Regions from separate parts of the Actimicrobium sp. CCI2.3 genome, predicted to be linked through region 2. Evidence: predicted binding sites of a transcription regulator. Region 2 holds the regulator's gene; each other region holds the start of a gene.
The links. Region 2 encodes sigma-54, which starts transcription at its own class of promoters, with help from an activator protein. Its sites were predicted from a motif close to TGGCANGNAANCTGCTTT; they were not measured.
Positions count from the first base shown of each region.

Region 1 (9,699 bases), on a different contig from region 2:
CACCGGGAGTACTGGCACAAATCCTGAAAAATTCAACCGGTTTTCCGGTGCCAAAAGAACTCCTGGTCGGAATCGAGACCGCCGACGATGCCGCGGTCTATCAGCTCAATGACGAGCAAGCACTGATTGCCACGACCGACTTCTTCATGCCGATCGTCGATGATCCGTTTGACTTCGGCCGCATTGCCGCGACCAATGCCATTTCGGACGTCTATGCAATGGGCGGTACGCCGATCATGGCGCTGGCGCTGGTCGGCATGCCGATCAACAAATTGCCGGTCGAGGTCATCGGCCAGATCATCAAGGGTGGCGAGACAATCTGCGCGGAAGCTGGCATTCCGATTGCCGGCGGACACACGATCGACTCGGTCGAACCGATCTATGGCCTGGTCGTGCTGGGTCTGATTCACCCCTCCAAGGTCAAGCGCAATGCGGATGCGAAAGTGGGCGACCAGCTCATCCTTGGCAAACCGATCGGCGTCGGGATTCTGTCGGCTGCATTGAAAAAGGAAGTCCTCGACGCCGAAGGTTACAAGGCAATGATCGAGAACGCGACCAAGCTCAACAAGCCAGGTAAAGCCTTGTCCGAACTGCCGGGTGTCCACGCCCTGACCGATGTGACCGGTTTCGGCCTGCTCGGCCATACGCTGGAACTGGCACGGGGTGCCAAGCTGACGGCGCAACTCCGGATGAAACAGATACCGCTGTTGCCCAACGTACAGGCACTGGCCGAGGCGGGTTGCGTGACCGGGGCATCCGGACGCAACTGGGATGGTTACGGCATGGACGTGGTGCTCGATGCCTCGATCACGATGACGCAACAAATGCTGCTGACTGATCCGCAAACATCGGGCGGCTTGCTGGTGTCCTGTGACGCCGGCAGCGTCGATGCCGTTCTGGAGATTTTTCGCCAGGGTGGATTTGAACACGCCGCCGTCATCGGAGAAATGATCAGCGGTACGGGTTGCGTCAACGTCTCGCAGTAATTTTTCGCAGCTCCTGGCCAGTGCGCTCACCGCACTGGCCAGGTGCAGGGCGGTTACTCGTCCTTGGCACCGTCGATACCCAGTTCCTGTATCTTGCGCGTGATTGTATTGCGTCCAATTCCAAGACGAATCGCTGCATCGTTTTTACGACCGTGCGTGTGCTTGAGCGCAGTCTTGATCAATGCGGACTCGAACAGTCGGCCTAACGCATCCATCACTTCGGGCTGACCGGCAGCCAGCATTCTGGCCGCTTCTGCTTCCAGCAAATCCACCCAGGTTTCACTATCGACAGCCGCGACAACCGGCATACTGGCAGCGGTCGGCACGGTCGCGTGTCCGGACAATTCCGGTGGCGCGGGAGTCGTTGCCACACTCGATTGCGGAGTCGCAATCGCAGCAAAACTTCCACCGTCAATCAGGTCACGCGGTAAATCCTTGACCTCGACACTTTGTCCGGGTGCCATCACCGTAATCCAGTTGCAGAGGTTTTCGAGCTGACGCACATTCCCGGGCAAATCCAGTCCCGTCAGAAACTGCATCGCCCCATCGGTCATCCGCTTGGGATCCCCACCGAGCTGCTTGGCGCTCTGCGCGAGGAAATAACGGGTCAGGATAGGGATATCCTCACGCCGTTCACGCAGGCTTGGCAAGCGCAGACGGATGACATTGAGACGGTGATAAAGATCTTCGCGAAACAGTCCTTCACGCACACGCTGCTCAAGATTCTGATGCGTCGCGGCGATCACGCGCACGTTGGCTTTCATTGGCTGATGACCACCCACACGATAAAAATGGCCATCGGACAGCACACGCAACAAGCGCGTCTGCAAGTCGAACGGCATGTCACCGATCTCATCGAGAAACAAGGTGCCGTTTTCGGCTTGTTCAAAGCGGCCACGCCGGCTGGCCTGGGCACCGGTAAAGGCACCGCGTTCGTGACCAAACAATTCGGACTCGAGCAAGTCCTTGGGAATTGCCGCCGTATTCAAGGCAATAAAAGGTTGCGACGCACGTGGACTGTGCTTGTGCAAGGCCCGTGCAACCAGTTCCTTGCCGGTACCCGATTCTCCGGTAATGAGCACGGTCACATTCGATTGCGACAAGCGACCGATCGCGCGAAACACATCCTGCATCGCTGGTGCCTGACCGAGTATCTCCGGCGTTTCTGCGGGCGCTTGCTCAACGCTGGCTTCACGCAAGCTTTCATCAAGGGCACGCCGAATTAACTCGACGGCTTTTTCGAGATCAAATGGTTTGGCCAGATATTCAAAAGCGCCGCCCTGAAATGCGGCAACAGCAGAATCCAGATCCGAAAAGGCGGTGATGATAATCACCGGCAGACCAGGATGCTTGGTCTTGACTGTCTGCAGCAATTCGAGGCCAGAACCGCCAGGCATCCGGATGTCAGACACCAAGACTTGCGGCGTATCGTGCTGCAACGCATCGTTGGCATCGCGTGCGTTGGAAAAACTACGGGTCGCCAGATTTTCACGCGCCAGTGCTTTTTCAAGCACCCATCGTATTGATTCGTCGTCGTCTACAATCCAGATTGGTTTCATGATTTCTTTGGTGTCCACGTCAAGTAGCCGCACCCTCAGTGCTGGCTACGATCCGTACCCTGGGTCTCAAGGTAGCGGTATCAATATCCTGAAATCCGTGCATCCCGGCCGACTTTCGCATTCGATCACACCGGAATGCTGCTGAATGAAAGTCTGGGCCAGTGTCAACCCTAATCCGCTACCGCCCTCTCTGCCTGACACCAGCGGAAAGAAAATACGGTCGCGAATCTCGGTCGGGATGCCGGGGCCATTGTCGAGGATATGCAAGTCTAGTGCCAGCCGATAGCGCACCTTCGCCAGCGTCACTTGCCGCGCCACGCGCGTCTGCAATGTCAGCACTGCATCGCCCTGCCGAATCCGTTCGGACAGCGCATACGAGGCATTGTGGGCGATGTTCAGGACCACCTGGATCAGCTGCTCCTTGTCTCCGCGAAAATCCGGTAACGACAGGTCGTAGTCACGCCGAATTTCCAGGCCACTCGGAAACTCGGCCAGGATCAGGCTCCGTACGCGTTCGCAGACTTCATGGATATTGACATCACCGACGATGTGCGGACGCCGGTGTGGTGCCAGCAAGCGGTCAACCAGTGTCTGCAACCGGTCGGCTTCCTTGATGATGACTTGCGTATATTCGCGCAATTCTTTCAGGTGCCGCTCCGGCAACTCGAGTTCGAGCAATTGGGCCGCGCCACGAATGCCGCCCAGCGGATTCTTGATTTCGTGCGCGAGGTTGCGGATTAGCTCCTTGTTGGCCAGGCTCTGATCCAGTAGTCGCTCTTCGCGGTCAAGCTTGAGTTGCTGGACGTTTTCACGCATCTCGATGAGGACCGGTGAATCGGGATTGTCCAGTGCGGTGACCACCACATGGACCTGTAATGATTCTCGCCCGATGCGTTGCAGCGTCAGGTCTTGCCGCTTTTCGGCGAACTCATGGGCAACCGCTTGCCTGAACACGGTTTCAAGTTTGTCGCCGTTGACGAACAGCTCAAACAACAGATGCTGCTCCAACAAGCGAAAGGAGCTTTCCAGCATATTTTCAGCAGCGGCATTGGCGTAAGAAATACGCCCTTCGGCATCGAGAATGACAACAGCCGAGGCGAGCAAGTCGAGACCTGCAACAGAACTAAAGGGAATTTTCACGATGATCCAGACAGGCAGGCCACGTTACGCAGCCTGGTTGATACACGCTACGGCATCACTTGAGATTGCCGAGCTCGCGTTTGAGGGCTTCGATATTTTTTTCGGTGCGGCCGATTTCTTCCTTCATGCCAGCCACGCGTGCCAGATACTTGGCGTAATTGCTTTCGTCACCCAGGCGTTCTGGCTCGCCGCCGCTATAGTCTTTCTTCAGTACGGTCAGTTTGCCTTCTTCAGACTTCAGTTCATCAAGCAGTATCTGACGGCGATCACTATCGCGCGCTTTCTGGGTTCCGCTATCTATTTTCGGAAAATCGCCCGAGTCGCTCCTGGCGGTCGCGCCGGAAACAGCCACAGGCGCACGCTTCGGTGTCGCAATGATCGTCATGCCTGGCAATTCGATTTTTTTGCAGCCTCTGGTGATGCCGGTGTTCTTGTATTCCTTGTTGCCACGCTCGTCGACACACAGGAATACCTCACTCTGTGCCTGCGCCTGATGCATGCACAGCGAAAAAAGGATGAGGCTTAAGACAGGGAGTTTCATAAATTTCATTTGAGGAACTGATGACACGGACTCTCAGTTTAGGACAAGAGGCTGACCAATACAAACGATGTTCGAGACACCACGCCGGCATACGACACAGACACCGTAAAAGTAAAGATGGGCGAGAATATCTCGCCCATCTTTGTACTGCACGTCAGCCAGTCAACGTATTACATCGAATAGTACATATCGAATTCGACCGGATGCGTCGTCATGCGGAAGCGTGTGACTTCCTGCATTTTCAATTCGATGTAGGCATCGATCATGCTGTCGCTGAAGACGCCACCGCGCGTGAGGAATTCACGGTCGCTGTTGAGGTTCTCGAGTGCTTGCTCAAGCGATGAGCAGACTGTCGGGATCAATGCGTCTTCTTCTGGCGGCAAGTGATACAAATCTTTCGAGGCAGCTTCGCCTGGATGGATCTTGTTTTGCACGCCATCCAGACCGGCCATCATCAGCGCGGAGAAGCACAGGTACGGATTGGCCAGAGGGTCCGGGAACCGTGTTTCGATGCGACGGCCTTTAGGATTCGGCACATGCGGAATACGGATCGAGGCCGAACGGTTGCGGGCCGAATAAGCCAGCTTGACCGGTGCTTCAAAACCAGGCACGAGACGCTTGTACGAATTCGTACCTGGGTTGGTGATCGCATTGAGCGCCCGGGCGTGCTTGATGATGCCGCCGATGTAATACAACGCAAACTCGGAAAGCCCGGCATAACCATCACCAGCGAACAGGTTCTTGCCATCTTTCCAGATCGATTGATGGACGTGCATCCCCGAGCCATTGTCACCAACGATAGGCTTAGGCATGAAGGTTGCCGTCTTGCCGTAGGTGTGGGCAACATTCCAGACTACGTATTTCAGGTTCTGGGTCCAGTCAGCGCGCTCGACGAGTGTCGAGAAACGGGTGCCGAGTTCATTTTGTCCTGCACCAGCGACTTCGTGGTGATGCACTTCAACCGGGATACCCATGCCTTCGAGGATCAGCGACATTTCCGAACGCATGTCTTGCATGCTGTCGACCGGAGGAACCGGAAAGTAACCGCCTTTGACTGCTGGACGATGGCCCGTGTTGCCGCCTTCAAACTTTTCGCCCGAGCTCCATGATGCTTCTTCAGAATCGATCTTGACGAAGCAACCGTCCATGCCGATCTTCCAGCGCACGCTGTCAAAGATGAAGAATTCTGGCTCAGGACCGAAATAGGCGGTGTCGCCGAGGCCGGAGGATTTCAGATAGGCTTCAGCGCGCTTGGCGATCGAGCGCGGATCACGGTCGTAACCCTTGCCATCCGATGGCTCGATGACATCGCACTGCATGAACATCGTTGTTTCTTCCATGAATGGATCGATGTTTGCGGTATTAGGATCCGGCATCAGGATCATGTCCGAGGACTCGATACCTTTCCAGCCAGCGATGGAGGAGCCGTCAAATGCATGCCCCGACTCAAACTTGTCCATATCAAAATGGGAAACCGGAACCGTTACGTGCTGTTCTTTGCCGCGCGTATCGGCGAAGCGGAAGTCAACGAATTTAACTTCGTTGTCTTTGGCCATTTTCAGTACTTCTGCTGCCGTCATTGCCATGCGTATCTCCTCTGATAGATCAATAAATTCAAAAATATGCGAGATGGTCGTGAACCGAATGATTGCATGCGAAAGTAGTCAACAGCAAGCTACGAACGTCCCAAAACTCAGCGTGAAATAATAGCAGATTCCGTAGCAGGTTCCATGCCACCGCGAGTACGAATTACGTCCCACCTGATTCTGGCAGAACCCGGCAAGATGAGGAGGCATCCGGCAATTTCTTTACTTTTCGGTTGCAGCCGACCCGAAGAGCGGTACCACAATGGTGCCAAAATCATGCCAAATTTTTATATTGGTGCACTTATGTTTTATTCCTCGAAAAATGCACCAACATAAACAGGCTTAATAGACATTCCCCTCAACCTCTCATGATTGGATTTCAGAGATGACATCACCCGAAAAAATATTGATCAACGCCCGGGAGCGAGGTCAACACCATACCTTGCCCTATGCCGGGGCTGTGACACCGGTTGAAGCGTTCGAATTGCTGAAAGCGAACCCAGACGTCCGACTGGTGGATGTAAGGACCCATGCCGAACGTGACTGGGTTGGCAAGGTCAGCATTGCAGAACACCAGCACCTGTCCGTGCAATGGAGCTTGTACCCGGGATCGGTTCCGAATCCCGACTTCATGGACGAACTCCGTGTCGCGACCACCGAGGAAACCCTCATTGTGTTCCTGTGTCGCTCCGGTGTGCGCTCGCGCCACGCAGCGAAACTGGCGACCGAATCCGGCTATCTGCATTGCTTTGATATATTGGAGGGCTTCGAAGGCGACCGCGATGCGGACGGACATCGCAAGATGGTCGCTGGCTGGTGCAAGGCAGGCTTGCCGTGGATAGGTGCTTAACGATTTGCTGTAAGTCGACAATGCGGGTTCGCACAAAGTGACGATGACTACGCAAACCGTATAACTCTTCGGCGCAGGATAGCGGGATCGAAATCTGATTGGCCTTTTCTTCAATCTGGTTGAGCCGGCCGATCTGGCTGGCATACACCTCCTGGCGCTGGAGTGGTGCGACCTCTTCGATGGCCTGCGCCACGGCTCGCAACTGGCCGTCCCGGCGAAACCGCCGTGACCGGACTCTCCCTGCGTACAACGATGGCACGATCCGTGAAAGAGGAATGCAGAGTGCACCGACGGCGACGTCGACAACCCGCATGCACTCCATGAAGCCGGACAACCAGAACGGAAAGTCATTCTGCAGGAATAGGGGTCCCGCTTTATAGAACCTTGATGCAGCGGCCGCGACCGGAACCTCCGTGAAATTAGCCGCCGGAAACTCATTGCGTTTTTAAAACCAGCCAGCGCGACCATGAATAGTCGTCGCCGCCTCAATGAACAATCGACCAGCGCCGGATGAATCGATGCACGCGCAACCAGGGTTGCGGTGGGCGCGATGAGCGGGTAATCACGGGAGGGCAAGTCGCGTCCCAGAGAGCATCAACTCGTAGCGGCACTTTCACCGGAAATCACTGCGGTCAATTGCACCGGCGACGACATGCCCCGTCGCGACCTGTATTTTTCACCGTCTTCCGTCAGAAAGCGTGTCCCCAACGCAAACCAGTCCTCCCTGGTGAGCACCTCCCCAACCAGAGACATCAATGAATTCTCTTCCTTGACCAGTCGCTGATGCATGCTTTCGCAATAGCGTTCGGCGGTCAAAAAGAAAGGCTGGTGGTCGCCACTACTGACGCACCGGTGCACATAGTGTTGCAGCGTCGACAAACTCCGCCAGGCCGAAAGACTGAGCATCTCAAGCTCCTCGACCAGCGAGTCGGCCTCGTCGGTCGAGCAGCAGAGAACGGGGATAACATGCCTCTCGATCTTGCGTGCATGGAGGTACTGATCGAAGTGCTGTAACTGGTTGATCATTGACACCAGCGTCGGCTGATCAACGCACTCTTTCCGGCACTGGATTGACTCCAAATAGCGCCGGAGGCGGGCAAGTATCGTGCACGCATTTTTTTGCTCAAACCGGATGGCAAGCAACGAATAGGTAGCAGTGAGCATGACGACTCCTGAAGCCTGCCACTCGCTTGACGGTGGCACAAGTTTGAATAGGTAAATTCTCACCAGCGACAGATACTTCCCTACTGCGTGTCGATCACGGGCACACAAGTATAGGAAAAATACGCGACAAACCGATTGATATAAATCAGATCAAGGAAACACTGCAAAAAACATTTTTTGATTTTAGTGTACTGAATCGTTATTTTATTCCAGCTTGACGGCGTGTTCGCGCGTGGCATGAAAAGTCAATAATGGCCAGCGCTCCTGGGTGTGCCTGAGATTGACGCCTGAGGTCGCCAGATACGCCATATTTCCAGCAGCATCGTAAGCAACATTGTGACCGGCAGCCGATTTCTCGAAGTCAGCAATGGCACGCTTGTCTTCGCCCGTGACCCAGCGCGCACTGCTGATACTGGTGCCTTCGAATACAGCGTCGACGCCATACTCATTGAGCAAGCGACTGGCCACCACTTCAAACTGCAGCACACCAACCGCACCCAGAATCAGCTCTCCGGTATGAACCGGCTTGAAGACCTGCACCGCGCCTTCTTCACCAAGCTGCTGCAAACCTTTATGCAATTGCTTGATCTTTAGCGGATTGCGGATCCGTACCGAGCGGAAAAAGTCTGGCGCAAAATAGGGAATCCCGGTGAACTGCAACAGTTCGCCCTCTGAGAAACTATCCCCAATCTGCATGTTGCCGTGATTCGGCAAACCGATGATGTCCCCGGCATAGGCTTCCTCGACTTGCTCGCGGCTCGCAGCCATGAAAGTCACGACGTTCGACACTTTAATTTCACGGTTCAATCGCAGGTGCTTGATCTTCATGCCGCGCTCGAAACGCCCTGAGCAAACGCGCAGGAACGCAATCCTGTCGCGGTGCGCCGGGTCCATGTTGGCCTGAATCTTGAACACGAACCCCGAAAAAGGCGTTTCGCCCGGTTCGACCGAACGCACGCTCGCATCGCGCGGACGCGGCGCAGGTGCCCAATCCAGAAGGGCATTGAGGATTTCCCGAACGCCAAAATTATTGATCGCCGAACCAAAGAAAACCGGCGTCTGCGTACCCGCCAGAAATGCAGTCAGGTCGAATGGATGGGACGCGCCATGCACCAGCTCGACCTCCATTTTCAGTTGTTCTATCTCACGCGGAAACATCTCGGCAAGGCGAGGATTATCAATGCCCTTGATGACTTCGAATTCCTGGTCGGCGCGCGCGTCGCCCGGCGCGAACAGCAAAATCTCGTCACGCAACAGATGATAGACACCACGAAACGCCTTGCCCATACCGATCGGCCAGGTTACCGGTGCACACTGGATATCGAGTACAGACTCCAGTTCATCGAGCAACTCAAGCGGATCGCGCGTCTCCCGGTCCATCTTGTTCATGAAAGTGATGATCGGTGTACTGCGCATGCGGCAGACATTGAGCAGCTTGATGGTTTGCGTCTCGACACCTTTGGCCGCATCAATCACCATCAGCGCCGAATCCACGGCGGTCAGCACCCGATAGGTATCTTCAGAAAAATCCTGGTGACCCGGCGTATCGAGCAAATTCACGACATGGTCGCGATACTCGAACTGCATGACGGAACTGGCGACCGAAATGCCGCGCTGCTTTTCAATTTCCATCCAGTCGGACGTGGCATGGCGACCGCTCTTGCGTGCCTTGACGGTACCAGCAAGCTGAATCGCGCCTGAAAATAGCAATAATTTTTCGGTTAGCGTGGTCTTGCCGGCATCGGGATGAGAAATGATGCCAAAAGTGCGCCGACGCCCGCCTTCCCTGCGAATCAGTTCAGCAGGTACGTTGCGTGCTGCTGCAGGAGACGGTTCAGCCGTGGCATCTGCATCGGTGTAAGGTAAATCGTGA
Region 1 is NZ_JASJWR010000023.1:38,241-47,939, forward strand. Features, by position in the region: gene selD (selenide, water dikinase SelD) at 1-986, shown strand, start outside; gene ntrC (nitrogen regulation protein NR(I)) at 1,040-2,545, opposite strand; gene glnL (nitrogen regulation protein NR(II)) at 2,612-3,685, opposite strand; gene QN370_RS13610 (DUF4124 domain-containing protein) at 3,741-4,226, opposite strand; gene glnA (type I glutamate--ammonia ligase) at 4,397-5,812, opposite strand; gene QN370_RS13620 (rhodanese-like domain-containing protein) at 6,198-6,662, shown strand; gene QN370_RS13625 (hypothetical protein) at 7,257-7,826, opposite strand; gene QN370_RS13630 (peptide chain release factor 3) at 8,031-9,699, opposite strand, start outside.
Region 1: the regulator sigma-54 is predicted to act here: its motif matches at 5,945-5,962, upstream of glnA (type I glutamate--ammonia ligase).

Region 2 (9,699 bases):
ACTACTACGCTCAATATCCCGGTAACTAATAATGGGCAGCCTGTTTCAATTGTGCCAGGCTTGAGTCTCTCATCGCTATGTAGCGGCGATGGCACTGCAGTCCTGACACTGGGCAGCGTCGTCAACGGGGTCGCAACGTCGACGTATCTGAACAAGGGATGTACACGCGGTACCGACGTGATTACTGCATCGATTGGTAATTCATCGAAAAACATATCCATTGGCGTGAATGTTGCCAGTGTGGGGGCAATTAATTTCATCAGCTCCAGTTCGGCGCTTTCCTCACTTGTTCTTAAGGGTAGCGGCGGCCTGGGTAGAAGCGAGTCTGCGCAATTGACTTTCAAGGTGGTCGATCAGACGGGTGCAGGCATACCGGGCATCAGCGTATCGTTCACGCCCACGACGACCACTGGCGGTCTCGAGGTGTTACCAAAGCAAGGCACGACGGATGCTCAGGGGAACGTCACCACCAGCGTACAGTCGGGAAAAATCCCGACTCCGGTGAAGGTGATCGCTCAGGCGAGCACGAGTAATGGGAGCACGGTTAGTGGCTTGTCGGATAGTTTGACGGTTTCGACCGGGCTGCCAATTCAAAAAGCGATGTCGGTCAGCGCCGATAAGTACAATATCGAAGGTTTGGAATACGACGGAATACTCGCCAACATCACGGTACGCATGGCCGATCAGTACGGAAATCCAATCGCCTCTGGCACTGTCGTCAACTTCATCACGGAAGGTGGGGCAGTGGGTTCATCCGCGCAAGGCGCTTGCCAGACGGACTCGTCCGGCCTTTGTTCCGTATCGTTGTCGAGCCAGTCTTTCCGCCCGGCGAACGGGCGCGTTACAGTCCTTGCTTATGCGCAGGGGATTGAAGACTTCGTTGATTTGAATGGTGACGGGCAATACTCGTGCACAAATTTTACTAGCGGCGACAATACAACTCCGTCGGCTTTTCGGCCGCTCGTTGATACCTGTGTTAGCGGTGGCGAGCCATTTACGGACTTGGGGGATGCATTCCTCGATGCCGGTATACTGACAAAAATCAATGGTGTGACAGGCACGGGTGGCCTCGATGGCCATTATGATGCCGCCAATGCTGACTTGCCGGTACCCTATAACAAGTCATCGTACAGCGCGGTGGGCGATGGTCGCTGGGGCATTAACTACATACGCCAGTCGCGAGAGTTTATTTTCAGCGGGTCGCACGCAATCCTGATCCGCCAGTTTTGTGATGCGACGACTTGCCGCGATTGGGATGCGGCCGTCGATGGAAGTGCCGCTTCGGTAATAGCCGGACTTGCCGGAGCCGGATGCAGTGCACAGACGCTGGTGTTCCGACTGACTGACATTAATAACAATCCAATGCCTTCAGCGACTACGTTAGCGGCTGCAGATGCAAATAAAATCTCGGCGGGTACTTTCTATCCTGCGCTTGTTCCCTCGACTAATGCAGTGGGGGGTACTTTCCATCAGGTCACGATCAAGCCCGATGCAGCCTGCGCCTCTGGTTCAGTCAACATTGTTGCAACTACGCCTAAACTTAACGGATCCGTGTTCGGCTTCAGTTCAAATTGACAAAAAAAAACATTTTTCTTATCGGGTTGATGGGCTCCGGCAAAACGACAGTTGGCCGTGCCCTGGCAAGAAAGCTCAACAAGCGGTTCATTGATTCGGATCACGAAATCGAGGCGCGCACAGGTGCGTCGATTCCGGTGATTTTTGAAGTCGAAGGCGAAGCTGCGTTTCGTCAGCGCGAAGCCGAAGTCATCAGTGATCTCACCGCACTCGACGATATCGTGCTCGCTACCGGCGGTGGAGCGATCCTCAACGAAGCCAGTCGCGCCATGCTCGCCGAGCGCGGTACCGTCATCTACCTGCGTGCCAGTATCAACAGCATTCTCCATCGCACCAGCCATGACAAGAATCGGCCTTTGTTGCAGGGACCCGATCCGCGTCGCCGCCTCGAAGAACTGTCCCGTCAACGTGAGCCGATGTACGCCGCGATTGCGGATATCGTGATTGATACCGGACGCCCCAACGTACAATTTTTGGTCAACACTATTCTGACGCAACTTGGGTTATCGCCGGCCCGCTGCGCAGACACCGTCATGAATCCCGAGCCCATGTCCATTCCAGTATTACCTTTGATGTCTGTCGCCCCCGGCGTTTCCCATGCCCATTTTGCGTCCGTGCGCTTGCAGGTCGACCTCGGTGCCCGAAGTTATCCGATCACGATAGGAACCGGTCTGCTTGATGATGTTGAGCTGCTGCGACAGCACGTGCAGGGAGAGCGTGCAGCGGTGGTGACGAACACCGTTGTCGCACCGTTATATCTCGAGCGTCTGACTCGCAGTCTTGTGGCCGCCGGCAAGCAGGTGACCACGATCGTGCTGCCGGATGGAGAAGAAGAAAAGACCTGGCCTAACCTGATGAAAATCTTTGACGGCCTGCTGACCGACAAATGCGACCGCAAGACGACATTGATCGCCCTCGGCGGGGGCGTCGTCGGTGACATGACCGGCTTTGCGGCGGCGAGCTATATGCGCGGCGTCCCACTGATCCAGATTCCGACCACGTTGTTGTCCCAGGTCGATTCATCGGTAGGCGGCAAGACCGGCATCAACCATCCGCTCGGCAAGAACATGATCGGCGCGTTCTACCAGCCGCAAACCGTGATCGCCGATACCGCAACGCTCGATACCTTGCCAGCACGTGAGTTGTCGGCTGGCCTGGCAGAAGTGATCAAGCACGGCGCGATTATCGATACCGTTTTTCTTGACTGGATCGAGGCCAATATGGGTGCCTTATTGGCCAAGGACCCGGTCGCGCTGACGCATGCGATCCGACGGTCATGCGAAATCAAGGCCGATATCGTGCGTCAGGATGAGCGCGAAGCCGGACTGCGCGCGATCCTTAATTTTGGTCACACCTTCGCGCATGCGATTGAAGCCGGACTCGGCTATGGCACCTGGCTGCATGGCGAAGCAGTTGGTTGCGGAATGGTGATGGCAGCCGACCTGTCATGTCGTCTCGGACTCATTGACGTGGTCGCAAAAGACCGCCTGACACGCATTGTCGGTGCCGCCGGTTTGCCGGTCATCGCGCCTGACCTCGGGTTAGCTACCTGGCTGGAGCTGATGCAGGTGGACAAAAAAAACGAAGGCGGGGCGATCAAATTTATCCTGTTGCAACCACTGGGCAAGGCATTGATCCGCAACGTGCCTGATTCAATCCTGGCCCAGACACTGCACGCCTGCGTGCAGCGTGCCTGCTGACCAACAAGGAGAATAATTGATGAATGAGGAATTGGTGCTCGCACCGTATGCCGCCCGGTCCGCCGGATCGACCGGCCGCAAGTTTGCCGAAGCGGCACCGACCTCGCGCTCCGAATTTCAGCGTGATCGCGACCGCATCATCCATTGCGCTGCTTTTCGTCGGCTTGAGTACAAAACACAGGTGTTCGTGAATCACGAAGGTGACCTGTTCCGAACGCGCCTGACGCACACGATCGAGGTGGCACAAATCGCCCGCTCGGTGGCGCGCAATTTGCGGCTCAATGAAGACTTGATCGAAGCGATCTCGCTGGCGCACGATCTCGGTCATACGCCATTCGGGCATGCGGGTCAGGATGCGCTCAATGCCTGCATGGCCGACTACGGTGGCTTTGAACACAACCTGCAAAGCTTGCGGGTGGTCGATGTGCTGGAAGAGCGTTACGGCGCCTTCGACGGTCTCAATCTGATGTTTGAAACGCGCGAGGGGATCCTCAAGCACTGTTCCGCCGTCAATGCCCGCACGCTCGGTGCGATCGGCCAGCGCTTTCTCGACAAGAAGCAGCCGACGCTGGAGGCGCAACTGGCTAACCTGGCCGATGAAATTGCCTATAACAACCACGACATTGATGATGGGCTGCGGTCCGGTTTGATCAGCGAAGCACAACTCGATCAGATCGACTTGTATGCGCGTCATCGGCATCAAGTCGAACAGGCTTATCCGGGTATCAGCGGTCGCCGCGCGATCAGTGAAACGATACGCCGCATGATTAATGCGCTGGTGGTTGACCTGATTGATACCTCGCGCGAGCGCATCCGGGAAGTCCGGCTGGACAGCGTCGATGATGTGCGCAATGCACCGCCTCTGATCGCCTTTTCACCGGAGATGCACGCCCAGGCGACGCTGCTCAAGCAATTCCTTCGGGAGAACTTGTATCGCCATTATCTGGTCAATCGCATGACCAGCAAGGCACGCCGCATCGTCACCGATCTGTTCACCGCCTTCATGGCCGAGCCCGGCCTGCTGTCACCGGATTACGAGTTTCGTGAAGGCGATACCACCAGTCAGGTGCGCAAGGTGGCGGACTATATCGCCGGCATGACAGACCGCTATGCGATCCGTGAGCACCGGCGACTGTTCATGATGGACGAACTCTGAATCGACAGACCTGCAAGAGCGCGGCTGTCACTGATCGATGAGTTCACGCAGCGGGTGCGCGTGAGCAGGCCAGGCTGGTGTAAAGAAGTCCTCCACCATCGCCTCAGTGACGTGCGTCAGGTCGGCCGGTTGCCAGCGCGGCTGGTTGTCCTTGTCGATGACTACCGCACGAATGCCTTCGATGACTTCGCCTCGCGTAAATGCATGCCGCACCATCGTGCGCTCCATGCGCAGACAGCCTGCCAGATCCAGTGCGGCACCCAATCGCAACTGCCGCAAGGTCACGGCCATCATCAGCGGTGAGCGTTTCTGCATCGTCGCCAGGGTCGCTTGTGCGAACGCACACTCGTCACCGGCCAGTGAGTCGGCGATCTGCGTGACCGAATCGAATCCGAAATGCTGCGCAATGCGCGATTGATTCTGCGCCAGTTTGCTGCCCGCCGGATCGCAAGCGATGGCGAACGGTTCGGCATAGGCACGGATCGCTGCACGCAGGTCACCACCGGAAAACTGATCGACTAATTCCTGCAGGCCCGCCAAGGCACTGGACGGAAGGAACAGGTCAGCCAGTCCCGCATGGAGTGCATCGGCAGCCCCAATCATCTCGCCGGAGACCCCGAGGTAGGTGCCAAGTTGTCCTGCCGTGCGCGACAGGAAATAGCTGCCGCCAACATCCGGGAACAAGCCGATATTGACTTCTGGCATCGCCATTTTTGTTCGTTCGGTAACGATGCGAAGCCGGTTCTGCACACCGCTTTGCGCCAGCCCCATGCCACCGCCCATGACGATGCCGTCCAGTACGGCGATCCAGGGTTTCGGATAAAAATGGATCAGATGGTTGAGGGCATATTCTTCGGTGAAAAAATCTTCCAGCGCAGCACTGCCGCCTTGCGGGGTGGACGTACCGGCCTGATGGAAAAAGCGGATATCGCCACCGGCACAAAATGCTTTTTCGCTGCTGCCCCTGATCAGCACGGCGTGCACCGTCGCACTGTCGCGCCAGTCCAGCAGGATACGCGTCAGGTCGCGCACCATCGCGAGCGATAACGAGTTGAGGGCCTTGGGGCGATCCAGTGTGATCTGGCCGGTCGTGTTCTTGATCTGGGTGTCGATGAGTGCGGTCATGGTCGGGATTCGTATTCGGTTGTGCACAAGTCAATTGCATGAAATCAAAAAGGGCGCAATCAATGCGCCCTAAGTGGAATGTGCCAGTTTGCCCGGCAGCGGGTTCGATCAGGAGGAAACGATGGCAACAACCGGTTCAGGGATGTGCTTGATGGCGTCGTGCTGATGATCCTGCAATTTGGTTTTGTACTTGATGACCTGGCGATCGAGCTTGTCGATCAGCGCATCAATTGCGGCATATAAGTCCTCCGCAATACTCTCGGCGTGCAAGTCTTTGCCGCGCAGATGCAGGTTGATTTCTGCTCGCTGCCGCTTTTCTTTTTCCGGGAGTTTTTCTACCGTCAGGATGACGGCAATATCAATGACATGGTCGAAATGGCGCTTGATACGCTCAAGCTTGCTTTGCACATATTCACGAATGGCAGGGGTCACTTCGAGATGATGTCCACTGATTGTGAGATTCATACAGCGCTCCTTTGAATAATGCCGATGGAGGTTCGGAGCCGGACCCGCTACGGATGGGGTGCTTCGAACACAGCGACAGTACAACACGACAAATGAAACTACAGAAACTACAGAAACTACAGGGCCTTGCGCAGGTTGACGGGGGGAATTTTCAGGGCTTCGCGATACTTTGCGACCGTACGCCTTGCTACCACCATACCCTGTTCTCCCAGCATGTCTGCGATTTTACTGTCAGAAAATGGAATCTTCGGGTCTTCGGCTCCTATCAATTGTTTGATGAGTGCCCGTATTGCCGTTGAAGAGGCTTCACCGCCTGTTTCAGTGGCAACGTGGCTGCCAAAAAAATACTTTAGCTCGAACATGCCATGTGGAGTCAGCATGTATTTCTGGGTGGTCACACGGGAGATAGTGCTCTCGTGCAGACCGAGTGTATCAGCAATTTCGCGCAAAACAAGGGGGCGCATGGCGACCGCTCCATGCGAAAAAAAGTTCCGCTGTCGCTCCACGATGGCCTGCGCGACGCGCAGGATGGTGTCGAATCGCTGGCGCATATTTTTGATCAGCCACTTGGCTTCCTGCAGCTGTGACGTGAGCGATCCATCCCCTTTGCTTTGCTTGAGAATGTTGGCGTACATCGCATTGACCCGCAGTCGCGGCATCACATCATGGTTCAGCATGACCTGCCAGCCGCCCTTGGTGCGCTTGACGATCACGTCCGGCACCACGTAATCGGACGTACCGCCGCCGAAGATCGCGCCCGGATGCGGGTTGCACTGGCGGATCACACTTTGGGCTTCGCGCAGGTCTTCATCATCGCAGTCGAGGGCTTTTTTGAGCTTGCTGAAATCACGCTGCGCAAACAGTGTCAGATGGTTGTCGACGATGGCTAACGCCATGCGTCGGGTGACCATGGCGATGTCGGGGAAGCGCTTGATTTGCAGTGCCAGACATTCGGACGCATTGCGTGCGCCAACGCCGGGTGGATCGAAACTCTGTAGCAGTTTCAAAGCGATAGTCAGCTCTTCAGGCTCGATCTCCAGTTCAGCTGGCAAGCGCTCGAAGATGGCGTCTAGCGTGTCTTCGAGGTAGCCATTTTCATTGAGTGCATCGATCATCAATTCGACCAGTGCACGGTCGCGTTGATTGCTTACCGTGACGCGCATCTGCTCGAGCAAAAATTCACGTAGCGTCGATTCGTGCGCCTCAAGCTGGGGTCGCGCATCGTCGTCTTCCGGGGCTTTGGAAGTGCGCGCGACATCGTCGAAACTCCAGTCAGAATCGGTACTTGGCGTGGCGTCGCCGGCATCGACCTGGTCCGATGCCGGAGCGTCCGATTCGGATGGCGACGGTGCGGCGTTGGCGTCTTCGCTGGCACCTTGCTGGCGAATGCCATCGGCCCCGAGTGCGCCATCGGCCAACAGGCGCACCGAGTGATCGAGCGGATCGTCGAGTCGCTCCAGCAGCGGATTGTCGGTCAGCATTTGCTCGAGCTCCTGATGCAGTTCCAGTGTGGATAGTTGCAGCAGACGAATCGATTGCTGCAGTTGCGGGGTGAGCGCAAGATGCTGGGAGGTACGGAGCTGGAGGGATTGTTTCATCGTTGACTGTGCCTACATCCGGAAGTGTTCGCCCAGATAGACCCGTCGCACCGATTCATCGGCGATGATGGCATCCGGTCTTCCGCTGGCCAGTACCGCTCCCTGGTTGATGATGTAGGCGCGATCGCAGATGCCCAGTGTTTCACGCACGTTATGGTCGGTGATCAGGACGCCAATGCCGCGCTCTTTCAGGAAGCGCACGATGCGCTGGATTTCGATGACGGCAATCGGATCGACACCGGCGAACGGTTCATCGAGCAGCACGAAGCGCGGGTTGCTGGCTAGCGCGCGGGCAATTTCCACGCGTCGGCGCTCGCCGCCGGACAACGACAACGCCTGGTTGTCGCGCAGCTTCTCGATCTGCAGATCTTGCAGCAAGGTGTCGAGGCGCTCATTGATGACCTTCTTGGTCAATGACTTGCGCTGCTCGTCAACCTGCAGTTCCAGCACGGCACGGATATTTTCTTCGACGGTCAGCTTGCGAAAGACCGACGCTTCCTGCGGCAGGTAAGACAGTCCCAGCACTGCCCGCTGGTGGATCGGCAGACGCGAGATATCGACACCATCAAGGCGGATTTCACCGGCATCCGAAGGCACCAGGCCGACGATCATGTAGAACGAGGTGGTCTTGCCTGCACCGTTCGGTCCGAGCAAGCCAACCACCTCGCCGCTGGCGACATCGAGCGAGACATCGCTGACGACTTGCCGGATGCCATAGCTTTTCTTCAGGCCGGTGACGATGAGTTTGCTGCTGTTATCGATGAAGGAATCAGCAGGCGTCGCTAGGGCGTTGATCATTTTTGGGTGTCCGGAGTGGCGGGTGCGCGCGGCTGGATCACGGCCTTGATCCGTCCGGCACCGGCCTTGCTGTCCTGTCCTGCCGGCGTGTTATTGACCGAGAAAAATTCGCTGCGACTATCGTACGAAATGAATTCGCCTTCGACTTCGTCGGTTGGCGTCGTGCCATTGAGTCGGCGCATCTTCGCCCTTGAAAACAATTTGACCAGTTCGGTCTTGCCATCGTATTCGATGCGCTCGGCTTCTCCTTCGATCCACAGGTCAGCGCCGCCATCGCGCTTCTGGCGAAAGCTGGCCAGGCTCCCGGCTGCGGCATACAAGGTGGCGAACTGATAGCCCGCTGCGTCCTGTACCACCACCACGCGTGCGGCTTTCATGAGCAGCGTGCCGCGGGTGACTACGACCGCGCCGGTGAACGTATTGACTTGCTTGACGTCGTCGTAAGCCATCTGGTCGGCATCGACGACAGTGGGTTTGGTGGAGTCGGCTTTTTCAGCATGCACGGCTGGCACGATGGCCGCATTGAACATGAATAAAAAAACGAAAAAAAGCGATTTCATGAAAATTCCTGGTGGAGGGTACGAAAAAAAGTCGGGCAAGACATCAGCGCACCGGTGCAGGTGGAAATACGCCGTGCACCCGGTTGGCCAGGTCGAGCTGGCGGGTGGCGTTGTTGGCGACCATGCCCGTGCCATTCAGTAAGTTTTTACCCATCAGCATTTTGACGGGCTTGTCGGTTTTCATCACGTCGTCGTTGGGCAGTAGCAAAAGATACTCCGACGTGAGATGAAAATTCTGGGTGGTGCCTGATGCCGGTCGGTCGACATCGACGTTATCGATCATCTGTACTTCGGTGTTATCGCTATTGACCAGCGCGCGCTCCGAGCGCATCACCATCGGTGGCAAGTTGTTGGCGAGGTGATAGATCACCGGCTTGGTGATTTCATACGAGTCGTCGCGTGGCAGATGGGTCAGTACATCGCCGGAAATGTTGTAGCGCGCAGTGCGGGATTTCGCCATCTTGACGAAGGTGAAATTTTTCACGTAGTAGTCGGGTGCGCTGCGTGGCGTGTCTTGCAGATCCGGCCCCCCCGTTTTGCGCAGCACCTCGAGCACCCAATAACTGCCAAGCACCAGTACGATGCCCAGTGCGATCAGCAGCCAGAGCCGCAGGCGATTGGCAGAATTTTCTGCGCTCATGACAGGTACGGTGCCAGCGCCGCCTCATAGTTGCCCTGGGCGCGCAGAATCAGGTCGCACAATTCACGCACGGCACCGGTGC
Region 2 is NZ_JASJWR010000011.1:22,948-32,646, forward strand. Features, by position in the region: gene QN370_RS08050 (Ig-like domain-containing protein) at 1-1,575, shown strand, start outside; gene aroKB (bifunctional shikimate kinase/3-dehydroquinate synthase AroKB) at 1,605-3,275, shown strand; gene QN370_RS08060 (deoxyguanosinetriphosphate triphosphohydrolase) at 3,295-4,431, shown strand; gene QN370_RS08065 (enoyl-CoA hydratase/isomerase family protein) at 4,459-5,556, opposite strand; gene hpf (ribosome hibernation-promoting factor, HPF/YfiA family) at 5,665-6,021, opposite strand; gene QN370_RS08075 (RNA polymerase factor sigma-54) at 6,138-7,619, opposite strand; gene lptB (LPS export ABC transporter ATP-binding protein) at 7,632-8,417, opposite strand; gene lptA (lipopolysaccharide transport periplasmic protein LptA) at 8,414-8,977, opposite strand; gene lptC (LPS export ABC transporter periplasmic protein LptC) at 9,021-9,617, opposite strand; gene QN370_RS08095 (HAD family hydrolase) at 9,614-9,699, opposite strand, start outside.

Region 3 (9,699 bases), on a different contig from region 2:
GACCTGGCTGACCTGCTCTTTCGAGATATACAGGTTGGTGTAAGCACCCGCCGGAGCACCCGCTTCGGCCATCAACTGCTCAAAAGCGCGTGCGCATTGCGGCACGTTCGATGCATGCTTGACCATCACGACATTGCCCGCCATCAGATTCGGTGCGGCAAAGCGGGCGATCTGGTAGTACGGATAATTCCATGGCTCGACACCGAACAGCACGCCAACCGGAGCGCTCTCGACCGAGGCTTCGCCGGACGGGACTGTCAGCTTTTCAGGGGCAAGAAATTCTTCGGCGTTCTGCGCATAGTAATCAAGGATCGATGCGCTCAGTTCGACTTCGCCGCGACTCTGGTCGATCAGCTTGCCCATTTCGAGCGTGATCAGGGTAGCGAATTCATCGCTGCGTTCGCGCATGATCGCGGCAGCGCGTTTGAGCACGGTGCTGCGTTCAGCAAAGCTGGTAGCGCGCCAGGTCGTGAAGCAGCTAGCCGCCAGGGCCAGCCGTGCTTCGAGTTGCACGCCATCGAGTTCGGTAAATTTTTCCAGTACTTTTCCATCGTAGGGATTGGTGCTTTGATAGGCCATAGGTCCTCTTCACATTGCAGTAAGTAGACCCCCATCATCTGCGTATTGTTTTGTAATTGCCGTGCGCTGGCGCACTTAGGCGGTTGGTGCAGGAGATTTACTGGCTTCGTAGTGCAGTGAGATGCCGGACTTGCCGTAACTGGTCACCCCAGCCATGATCTTTGCGCAGGAAGCCTTTCGACGTCAGGTATATCAGTGCGTCGTCATAGACGCCAATCAGGAAGACCGACTCGTCGATAAGTAAATTCAACTTGTTCAACTGGTCTTTACTTTTTTCGGGATAGTGATGCGAAAACTTGTTCCGTAATATGGCAGCTGAACCGAAGGCATCCGCAGACCGTATGACACCCAACTTTTCCATCAGGAGTGTTTTATCGCGATTGGATTTGTCGCTCAGGTCTTCCTGTTCAGCGACGGCGATGCCCCTGAAAATTTGATCCTGGAGCATGGATAGACATTGCGAATATCACAGGATAAGTGCGTCGATCGATTCCTTCTGTTCGTCGCTCAGTCCGGCAAGGCTGTCCAGGTTCAGGGGGAATATGGCAGCATTCTTTTTTACCGAGTAGACCAGACTGACGATTCTCTCAGAGCATGCTGAAAGGTTGTCATGCAATAGGTGTCGGCTTGCATCTGTCCGGGTCACAACAAAATCCCTTGTCGGGCAATCCCGTAAATGGTTTGTTCTTCGTCTTCCGGTGTCTTGACCAAGAGGTCAACGTGCGTATCGCATTGGGAAACCAGCCTGTATTGCATGGCGAGCTGGCTTTTGAGGGGAATAACCAGAGAGGCGTCGAGGAACAGGTCGATATCGCCGCCGCGTCGCAAGTCATCAGTGCGAGAGCCGAACAAATAGATTTTTCCGTCCGGATCAATGTCATGGATGACTGATCGGATGATGTTGACTTCTTTTTCCAGCAGTCTCATGAAATGCCTCGATAACGTGTCAGGCGATGCGCTGTCGTATCGCTTTTTTGAATCATACCGGCTGAGCAGAAGTCGTCAATACGTTCAGTCATGAGGTGAGTCAAACCTGTGGTGGCTGTCGCTTATTTCAGCACCAGCAAATACAGCAACAGCACATTGAGCACCACCGAAATCACCGCCACGCTGCGCCAGATCGACAGTGGATCGCGTTGCAGCAGCGGTAGCGCCGGGGCCTTGTCGAGCGCGCGGGTGGCGCCGCGTTCCAGCGCTAGCAGGAATTCCTCGGCAGTTTCAAAGCGGGCATCGGCATCGCGGGCGACGGCTCTCAGGAGTACGTTTTCCAGCCAGTGCGGTATCTCGGGCCGGGTGCGGGTCGGTGGTGTCGGCTCATTGAAGCGCGGTCGCTGGAAGGCTTCGATCTCGCCATACGGATAGCGGCGGGTCAGCAATTGGTACAGCGTGACGCCGACTGCATACAGGTCGGTCTGGCGCGAGGCGGGCGCGTGGTCGAACTGTTCCGGCGCGAGGTAGGACGGTGTACCGGCCTGGGTGGTCGCTTGCTGAGTGCCGTCCAGTCCGGATTGCGCGACGCCAAAATCAAGCAGGCGTAACTCGCCGTCGCTACCGATGTGCACGTTGGCCGGTTTGATATCGCGATGCAGGATGCTGCGCCGGTGCAGCGCGCCGACGGCACGGACTAGCTTCGTGCCATGCGCGATGACATCGGGGATCGTGAAATGGGTCGCCGCGTCGAGCTGCTGCTGCAGCGTGCTGCCGTCGTGCCAGGTGGTCAGAAAATACAATGCGCTGCGTTGCTCGGGCGTGATCACCTGAACAAAAAATCGCGCCACGGCGCGGCGCGCCAGCCATTCTTCATGCGCAAAAGCGGCGCGTTCCTGCGGGTCGCTGCCGCAGCCCGGTTGCAGGGTTTTCAGGACCAGTGCACGCTGCGTGCGCAAGTCGGTGACCCGATAGAGCAGCGTGCTGCGCGAGTCGTGCAAGACGCTGTCGATCCGGATGCCGTCGATGACCTGGCCGGGCTTGAAGCGCGGCGGTACCGGTAGCGCTTGCAGGCTCGACAGCGTATCCCGCAAATTCTGTTCCGGTAGCGCATCGATGCGCAGCACCATGGCGCTGGCATTGTCGCCGCCGCCGGCGTCGAGTGCGGCTTGGACCAGCGCTGCCGCGCAGGACTCAGCGTCGCATTTTTCTTGCGCCAGCCCGGACACATGGCTGCTGATATCGCGGTCGCGCAAGGCATTCCACACGCCGTCGGTGACCAGCAGCAGCACGTCACGCACCTGCAGTTCGCCCATGCCATGATCGACCGCTAGCCGCGAATCGAGACCGATGGCGCGCGTCAGTACATGCTGCATTTCCGGTTTGTCCCAGACGTGGTCGGTGGTCAGTCTGGTTAGCGTACCGGCGCGTAGCAAGTACAACCGGCTGTCGCCGACATGCGCAAAATAATAGAAGCCGCCGCGCAGCACCACGCACGTCAGCGTGGTGGCCATGCCGGTCAGTTCGGTGCGCACCGAGCCCTGATGCTGAACCCAGCTGTTGGTCGCCGTCAGAACCCGGTCGAGCGCTTGCGATACCGGCCAGGTATCCGGCGTCGCGTAGTAATCCGACAGCAAGCCGCGCACCGTGTATTCGGCCGCCTCGCGCCCGCCCTCATTGCCCGAGACGCCATCGGCAATGGCCGCCAGCACGCCCTTGGTCAGCAAGTCCGGCTCGCGCGGCGTGACGACGCCGACGAAATCTTCGTTGCGCGCACGCGGTCCGGCCTGCGTCGCGTGACCGATGGCGAGGGTCAGTCCCATCGGTCAGATCGTGGCATTGGTCATGGCGGCGCTGCCCCATGTTGTGCGCCAGCGCCCCTTGACCAACGACAGGCCGATCAAGGCAATGACGGCCAGTGCGGCAAAGATCGTCAGGCCGACCTGATAACTGCCGGTCATCTGTTTTGAAAAGCCGAGGCTCGAGGCCAGATAAAAACCGCCGATGCCGCCGGCCATGCCGACCAGTCCGGTCATCACGCCGATTTCCTTGCGAAAGCGTTGCGGCACCAGCTGGAACACCGCACCGTTACCCGTGCCCAGCGCGAGCATCGCACCGACGAACACGATGACTGCCGGTACGGCCGAGTCCAGTCCTAGGCTGGCAATGAACAGGAAGATGGCGGCGAGGACGTACATGATCGACAGCGTCTTGATGCCGCCGATGCGGTCGGACAAGCGGCCACCCATTGGTCGCACCATCGACCCGGCAAACACGCAGGCCGCCGTGAAGTATCCCGCCGTCACCGGCGACAATCCGTACTGGCTGTTGAAGTAAATCGTCAGCGACGAGGCCAGTCCCGAAAAGCCGCCAAAGGTCACGCTGTAGAAGAACATGAACCACCATGCATCCTTGTCCTTGAGCACTTGCATGTATTCGAGCATCGACTTCGGCGGCGGTGCCGATGGCGCATCCTTGGCGAACACCATGTACACCACCAGCGCGACGCCGAGTGGAATCAGGCACAGGCCGAAGACATTTTGCCAGCCGAACGCCAGTGCCAGCGTCGGTGCGAACAGGGCGGCGAAGGCCGTGCCCGAATTGCCGGCACCGGCAATACCCAGCGCTGTGCCCTGATGCTCGGGTGGATACCAGCGCGAGGCCAGGGGTAACGCCACTGCAAATGCGGCACCGGCGACACCGAGAATGACGCCGAGCGCCAGGATGCTGTGGTAGCTGTCAAGCTGACCTTGCCAGGCCCAGACCATGCCGGCAATCACGATGACCTGGCCGATGGCACCGGCACGTTTGGGTTTCAGATGATCAACCAGCACGCCCATGACGATACGCAGCAGCGCACCGGCCAGCAGCGGAGTGGCAACGATCAAGCCTTTTTGGGCAGCGGTCAAACCGAGGTCTTTGGCGATCTGCACGCCGAGCGGACCGAGGATGACCCAGACCATGAAGCTGAGGTCGAAATAGAAAAAGGCGGCCAGCAGGGTGGGCGTGTGTCCGGCTTTCCAGAAGGAGGTTTTTTGCATGATGGCGGGACCGCGGTGAGTGGAGATGCATCAGCTAACGCAAGCCCTGTGCCATCTAAAATTTGCTGCTTTGATCGATTGCGCGTGTTTGCCGGTGCGTTAATCCACGTTGCACCAAAGAGTGCGGAAGTGCGCCTGATTCGAGTGCGTTTTTGTCCGGACGTTGGTGCGCCGCTGCCAATCTTCATTGGCACCGCTTTTGCTTAGAGTGAACAACGCACGTCGCAAGGCGACGACAAGAATTCACGAGGACTCAAATGAAGAAGCTCAAACTGGTCATGGTCGGAAACGGGATGGCAGGTGTGCGTACGCTCGAAGAGCTGCGCAAGATCGCCCCGGATATTTACGACATCACGGTGTTCGGCGCGGAGCCGTATGCCAATTACAACCGCATCCTGCTGTCGCCGGTGCTGGCCGGCGAGCAAACTATCAAGGACATCATGTTGAATGATGTCGACTGGTACGAAGACAACGACATCACGCTGCACCTCGGCAAGAAGGTCGTCACGATCGACCGCATCAAGCGTTGCGTGATCGCCGACGATGGCACCACCGCCGAATACGATCGCCTGTTAATGGCCACCGGCTCCAACCCGTTCATGTTGCCGGTACCGGGCAAGGACCTGGCGGGCGTGATCTCGTACCGCGATATCCACGACACCAACGCGATGATCGCCGCTTCCGAAACCCACACCGATGCGATCGTTATCGGTGGTGGTTTGCTCGGCCTGGAAGCCGCTAATGGCCTGAAACTACGGGGCATGAACGTCACCGTCGTCCATCTGCCCGAATGGCTGATGGAGCGTCAGCTCGATCCGGTCGCCGGCAAGATGCTGCAAAAATCGCTCGAAGACCGTGGCCTGCATTTCCTGCTCGGCAAAAACACCCAGGAGCTGATCGGCGTCGATGGCCATGTCACCGGCATCCGCTTCACCGACGGGTCGGAAGTGCCCGCACAGCTGGTCGTGATGGCAGTCGGTATCCGCCCGAACACCACGCTGGCCGAAGCCAGTGGCCTGTACTGCAATCGCGGTATCGTCGTCAGCGACACGATGCAAACCTACGATCCGCGCGTCTATGCGGTCGGTGAATGTGTCAACCATCGCGGCACGGCCTACGGCTTGGTCGCACCGTTGTTCGAGATGGCCAAGGTCTGCGCCAACCACCTCGGCAATTTCGGCATCGGCCGCTATCAGGGCTCGGTCACCTCGACCAAATTGAAAGTCACTGGCATCGATCTGTTTTCGGCCGGCGAATTCATGGGTGGCGAGGGCACCGAAGAAATCATCCTGTCGGACCCGATAGGCGGCGTCTACAAAAAGCTGGTGGTGCGTGGCGACAAGCTGATCGGTGCCTGCCTGTACGGCGATACCGCCGATGGCGGCTGGTACTTCAGCCTGGTCCGCGAAGGCAAGGACATCACGGAAATCCGCGATACGCTGATGTTCGGCGAATCCAATCCGGGGCGTCCGGGTGATGTCGGCCATGAAGGTTTTACCAAGGCAGCGGCAATGCCGGACAGCGCCGAAGTCTGCGGCTGCAACGGCGTGTGCAAAGGCACCATCGTCAAGGCGATCAAGGAAAAAGGCTTGTTCACGCTCGAAGACGTGCGCAAGCACACCAAGGCATCGGCGTCGTGCGGATCATGCACGGGCCTGGTCGAGCAGATCCTGATGTTCACTGCTGGCGGTGATTATTCGCAAGCCACCAAGAACAAGCCAATGTGTTCGTGTACTGATCACACGCATCAGGAAGCACGCGACGCGATCCGCGCCGAGAAGCTGTTGACGATCGCCGACACGATGGGCTTCATGAACTGGCGCACGCCGAACGGATGCGCGAGTTGCCGTCCGGCGCTGAACTACTATCTGATTTCGACCTGGCCGCATGAAGCCAAGGACGATCCGCAATCGCGCTACATCAATGAGCGCGCCCACGCCAACATCCAGAAAGACGGCACCTTCTCGGTGATTCCGCGCATGTGGGGTGGCGAGACCAATGCCTCCGAATTGCGCCGTATCGCCGACGTGGTCGACAAGTTCAAGATCCCGACCGTGAAGGTCACCGGCGGTCAGCGCATCGACTTGCTGGGCGTGAAAAAAGAAGATTTGCGCGAAGTCTGGAGCGACCTTGGCATGCCGTCCGGGCTGGCGTATGCGAAAGGTTTGCGGACCGTGAAGACCTGCGTCGGCTCCGAATGGTGCCGCTTCGGCACGCAGAATTCGACGCTGATGGGCCAGCAACTGGAACGACAGTTGGCGCTGATGTATTCGCCGCACAAGGTCAAGCTGGCGGTGTCCGGTTGCCCGCGCAATTGTGCCGAATCCGGCATCAAGGACGTTGGCGTGATCGGCGTTGATTCGGGCTGGGAAATTTATGTTGGCGGTAATGGCGGTATCAAGACCGAAGTCGCGCAGTTCCTGGTCAAGCTGAAAACCCACGATGAAGTACTGGAATATACCGGTGCGTTCTTGCAGTTGTATCGCGAGGAAGGCTGGTATCTCGAGCGTACCGTGCACTATCTGGCGCGGGTCGGCCTCGACTACGTCAAGCAGCGCATGATCGAGGACCACGTCAATCGCAAGGAACTCTACGAGCGCCTGTTATTCTCGCTCGATGGCCAGCCTGATCCATGGCACGAGCAGGCAAAAGCCCATGTCGACGTGCGCCAGTTTGCGCCACTGACCGTCTGAACCCGAACAGGAACACTCTCATGAATCAATGGAAAATCATTTGCCGGGTCGACGATATTCCGGTCCTCGGTTCCCGCATCGTGCAGCGCGAAGGCAAGGTGCCGGTCGCGATTTTTCGCAATACCGAAGACAAGGTCTTTGCGTTGCTCGACAAGTGTCCGCACAAGGGCGGGCCGCTGTCGCAAGGCATCGTGTTCGGCGAGAAGGTCGCCTGTCCGATGCATAACTGGAACATCGAACTGGCCACCGGCTGCGCGCTGGCTCCCGACGAAGGGTGCACGCAGACCTTCAGCGTCCGCATTGACAATGGCGACGTCGCCCTCGACCTGCAGGAGCTGGCGGCTGCATGAGTGAACCAACCAGCGCCGGCGCGCGTCGCGAGACCAAATCAACTTGCTGTTATTGCGGTGTCGGTTGCGGTGTCCTGATCGAAACGACGGGTGCGCACATTACCGGCGTGCGCGGTGATCCCGATCATCCCGCCAACTTCGGCCGTTTGTGCACCAAGGGCAGCACGCTGGCGCTCAGTGCGCAACCGCTGCTGCAGCAACAGGTGCGCGCGCTGGTGCCTGAAATGCGCAGCGATCGCAGCTTGCCGCGTGCCGCGGCGAGCTGGGATGCAACGCTCGATGCGATGGCGCACAAGTTTGCCGATACCATCCGCACGCATGGTCCCGACAGCGTGGGCTTTTACATTTCCGGCCAGTTGCTGACCGAGGATTACTACGTCTTCAACAAGCTTGCCAAAGGCTTGATCGGGACCAATAACGTCGACACCAATTCGCGCTTGTGCATGTCCAGCGCCGTGGCTGGCTACAAGCAAACGCTGGGCGCCGATGCGCCACCGGCCTGCTACGAAGACATCGAACAGGCCGAGCTGGTTTTCATCGTCGGCTCGAACATGGCGTACGCGCATCCGGTCCTGTATCGCCGGCTCGAAGAAGCGCGCAAGAACAACCCGCAGATGAAAGTCATCGTCGCCGATCCGCGCCGCACCGACACCGCGCGCGATGCCGATCTGTTCCTGCAGATACTGCCCGGTACCGATGTCGCGCTGTTCAACGGCATGCTGCACTTGTGCCTGTGGGAAGAGCTGACCGATACCGCCTTCATCGATGCGCACACCGACGGCTTTGCCGAACTCAAGCGCACGGTGCGCGATTACACACCCAAGTTCGTGGCCGACATATGCGGCATCAGCGAAGCCGATCTGGTCACGGCGGCGCGCTGGTTTGGCGAATCGAAAGCGGCCTTGTCGCTGTACTGCCAGGGCCTCAATCAATCGGCGTCAGGCACTGCAAAAAACGCCGCGTTGATCAACCTGCACCTGGCCACGCATCAGATCGGCAAGCCCGGTGCCGGCCCGTTTTCACTGACCGGCCAGCCCAATGCGATGGGTGGGCGCGAAGTCGGTGGCATGGCCAATTTGCTGTCGGGGCATCGTGATCTTGGCAACCCGGCGCATCGTGCTGAAGTCGCTGCATTGTGGGGTATCGATGACGTACCGGACACACCCGGCAAGACCGCCGTCGAACTGTTCGAGGCAGTGCGCAGCGGCCAGATCAAGCTGTTGTGGATTGCCTGTACCAACCCGGCGCAATCGATGCCGGACCAGAAACTGGTGCGTGAAGCACTGGTCAATGCCGAGCTGGTGATCCTGCAGGAAGCCTATGCCAGCACCGCCACTGCACCGCATGCCGACGTGCTGTTGCCGGCGACTTCATGGGGCGAGAAGGAAGGCACGGTCACCAATTCCGAGCGCCGGATTACACGTCTGCATGCCGCCATTGCCGGCCCTGGCGAAGCGCGCCATGACTGGCAGATCGTGGTCGATTTTGCGCAGCGGCTGGAAAAATTACTGGGTCGGGACAAGTCGCTGTTTGCGTACGATAGCGCCGAATCGATCTGGAACGAACATCGCGAGTCCACGCGCGGACGCGACCTCGACATCACCGGATTGTCGTATGCGATCCTGGCCGAACAGGGGCCGCAGCAGTGGCCGTATCCGGCCGGTGCAACGACGGGCAAGCTGCGTCTGTACGAGGACGGGATTTTTCCGACGGCGAGCGGCCGTGCCCATTTTGTCGACACGCCGTACAAGCCGGTGGTCGAGCCGATCGATGCGCGCTTTCCGTTTCGCTTGAACACGGGGCGTCTGCGTGACCAGTGGCATGGCATGAGTCGCACCGGTACCGTCGCGCAACTGTTCGCGCATGCGGCCGAACCTTCCATCGTGATGGCGCAGGCCGACATGGACCGGCGCATGATTGCCGAGGGGGACATGGTGCACGTGACCAGTCGGCGCGGTTCGCAAATTTTTCCGGCGCAGGCTGGCGACGACATGCGCGCCGGACAAGCCTTCATTGGTATGCACTGGGGCGAAGAATATGTCTCCGGACGTGGTCACGCCGGGGACGGATCACATGGGGTCAATGCACTGACCTCGCCAGCACTGGACC
Region 3 is NZ_JASJWR010000033.1:6,967-16,665, forward strand. Features, by position in the region: gene QN370_RS16830 (NAD-dependent succinate-semialdehyde dehydrogenase) at 1-579, opposite strand, end outside; gene QN370_RS16835 (hypothetical protein) at 677-1,027, opposite strand; gene QN370_RS16840 (nucleotidyltransferase domain-containing protein) at 1,222-1,506, opposite strand; gene QN370_RS16845 (bifunctional protein-serine/threonine kinase/phosphatase) at 1,629-3,329, opposite strand; gene QN370_RS16850 (nitrate/nitrite transporter) at 3,333-4,547, opposite strand; gene nirB (nitrite reductase large subunit NirB) at 4,805-7,240, shown strand; gene nirD (nitrite reductase small subunit NirD) at 7,261-7,590, shown strand; gene QN370_RS16865 (molybdopterin-dependent oxidoreductase) at 7,587-9,699, shown strand, end outside.
Region 3: the regulator sigma-54 is predicted to act here: its motif matches at 4,736-4,753, upstream of nirB (nitrite reductase large subunit NirB).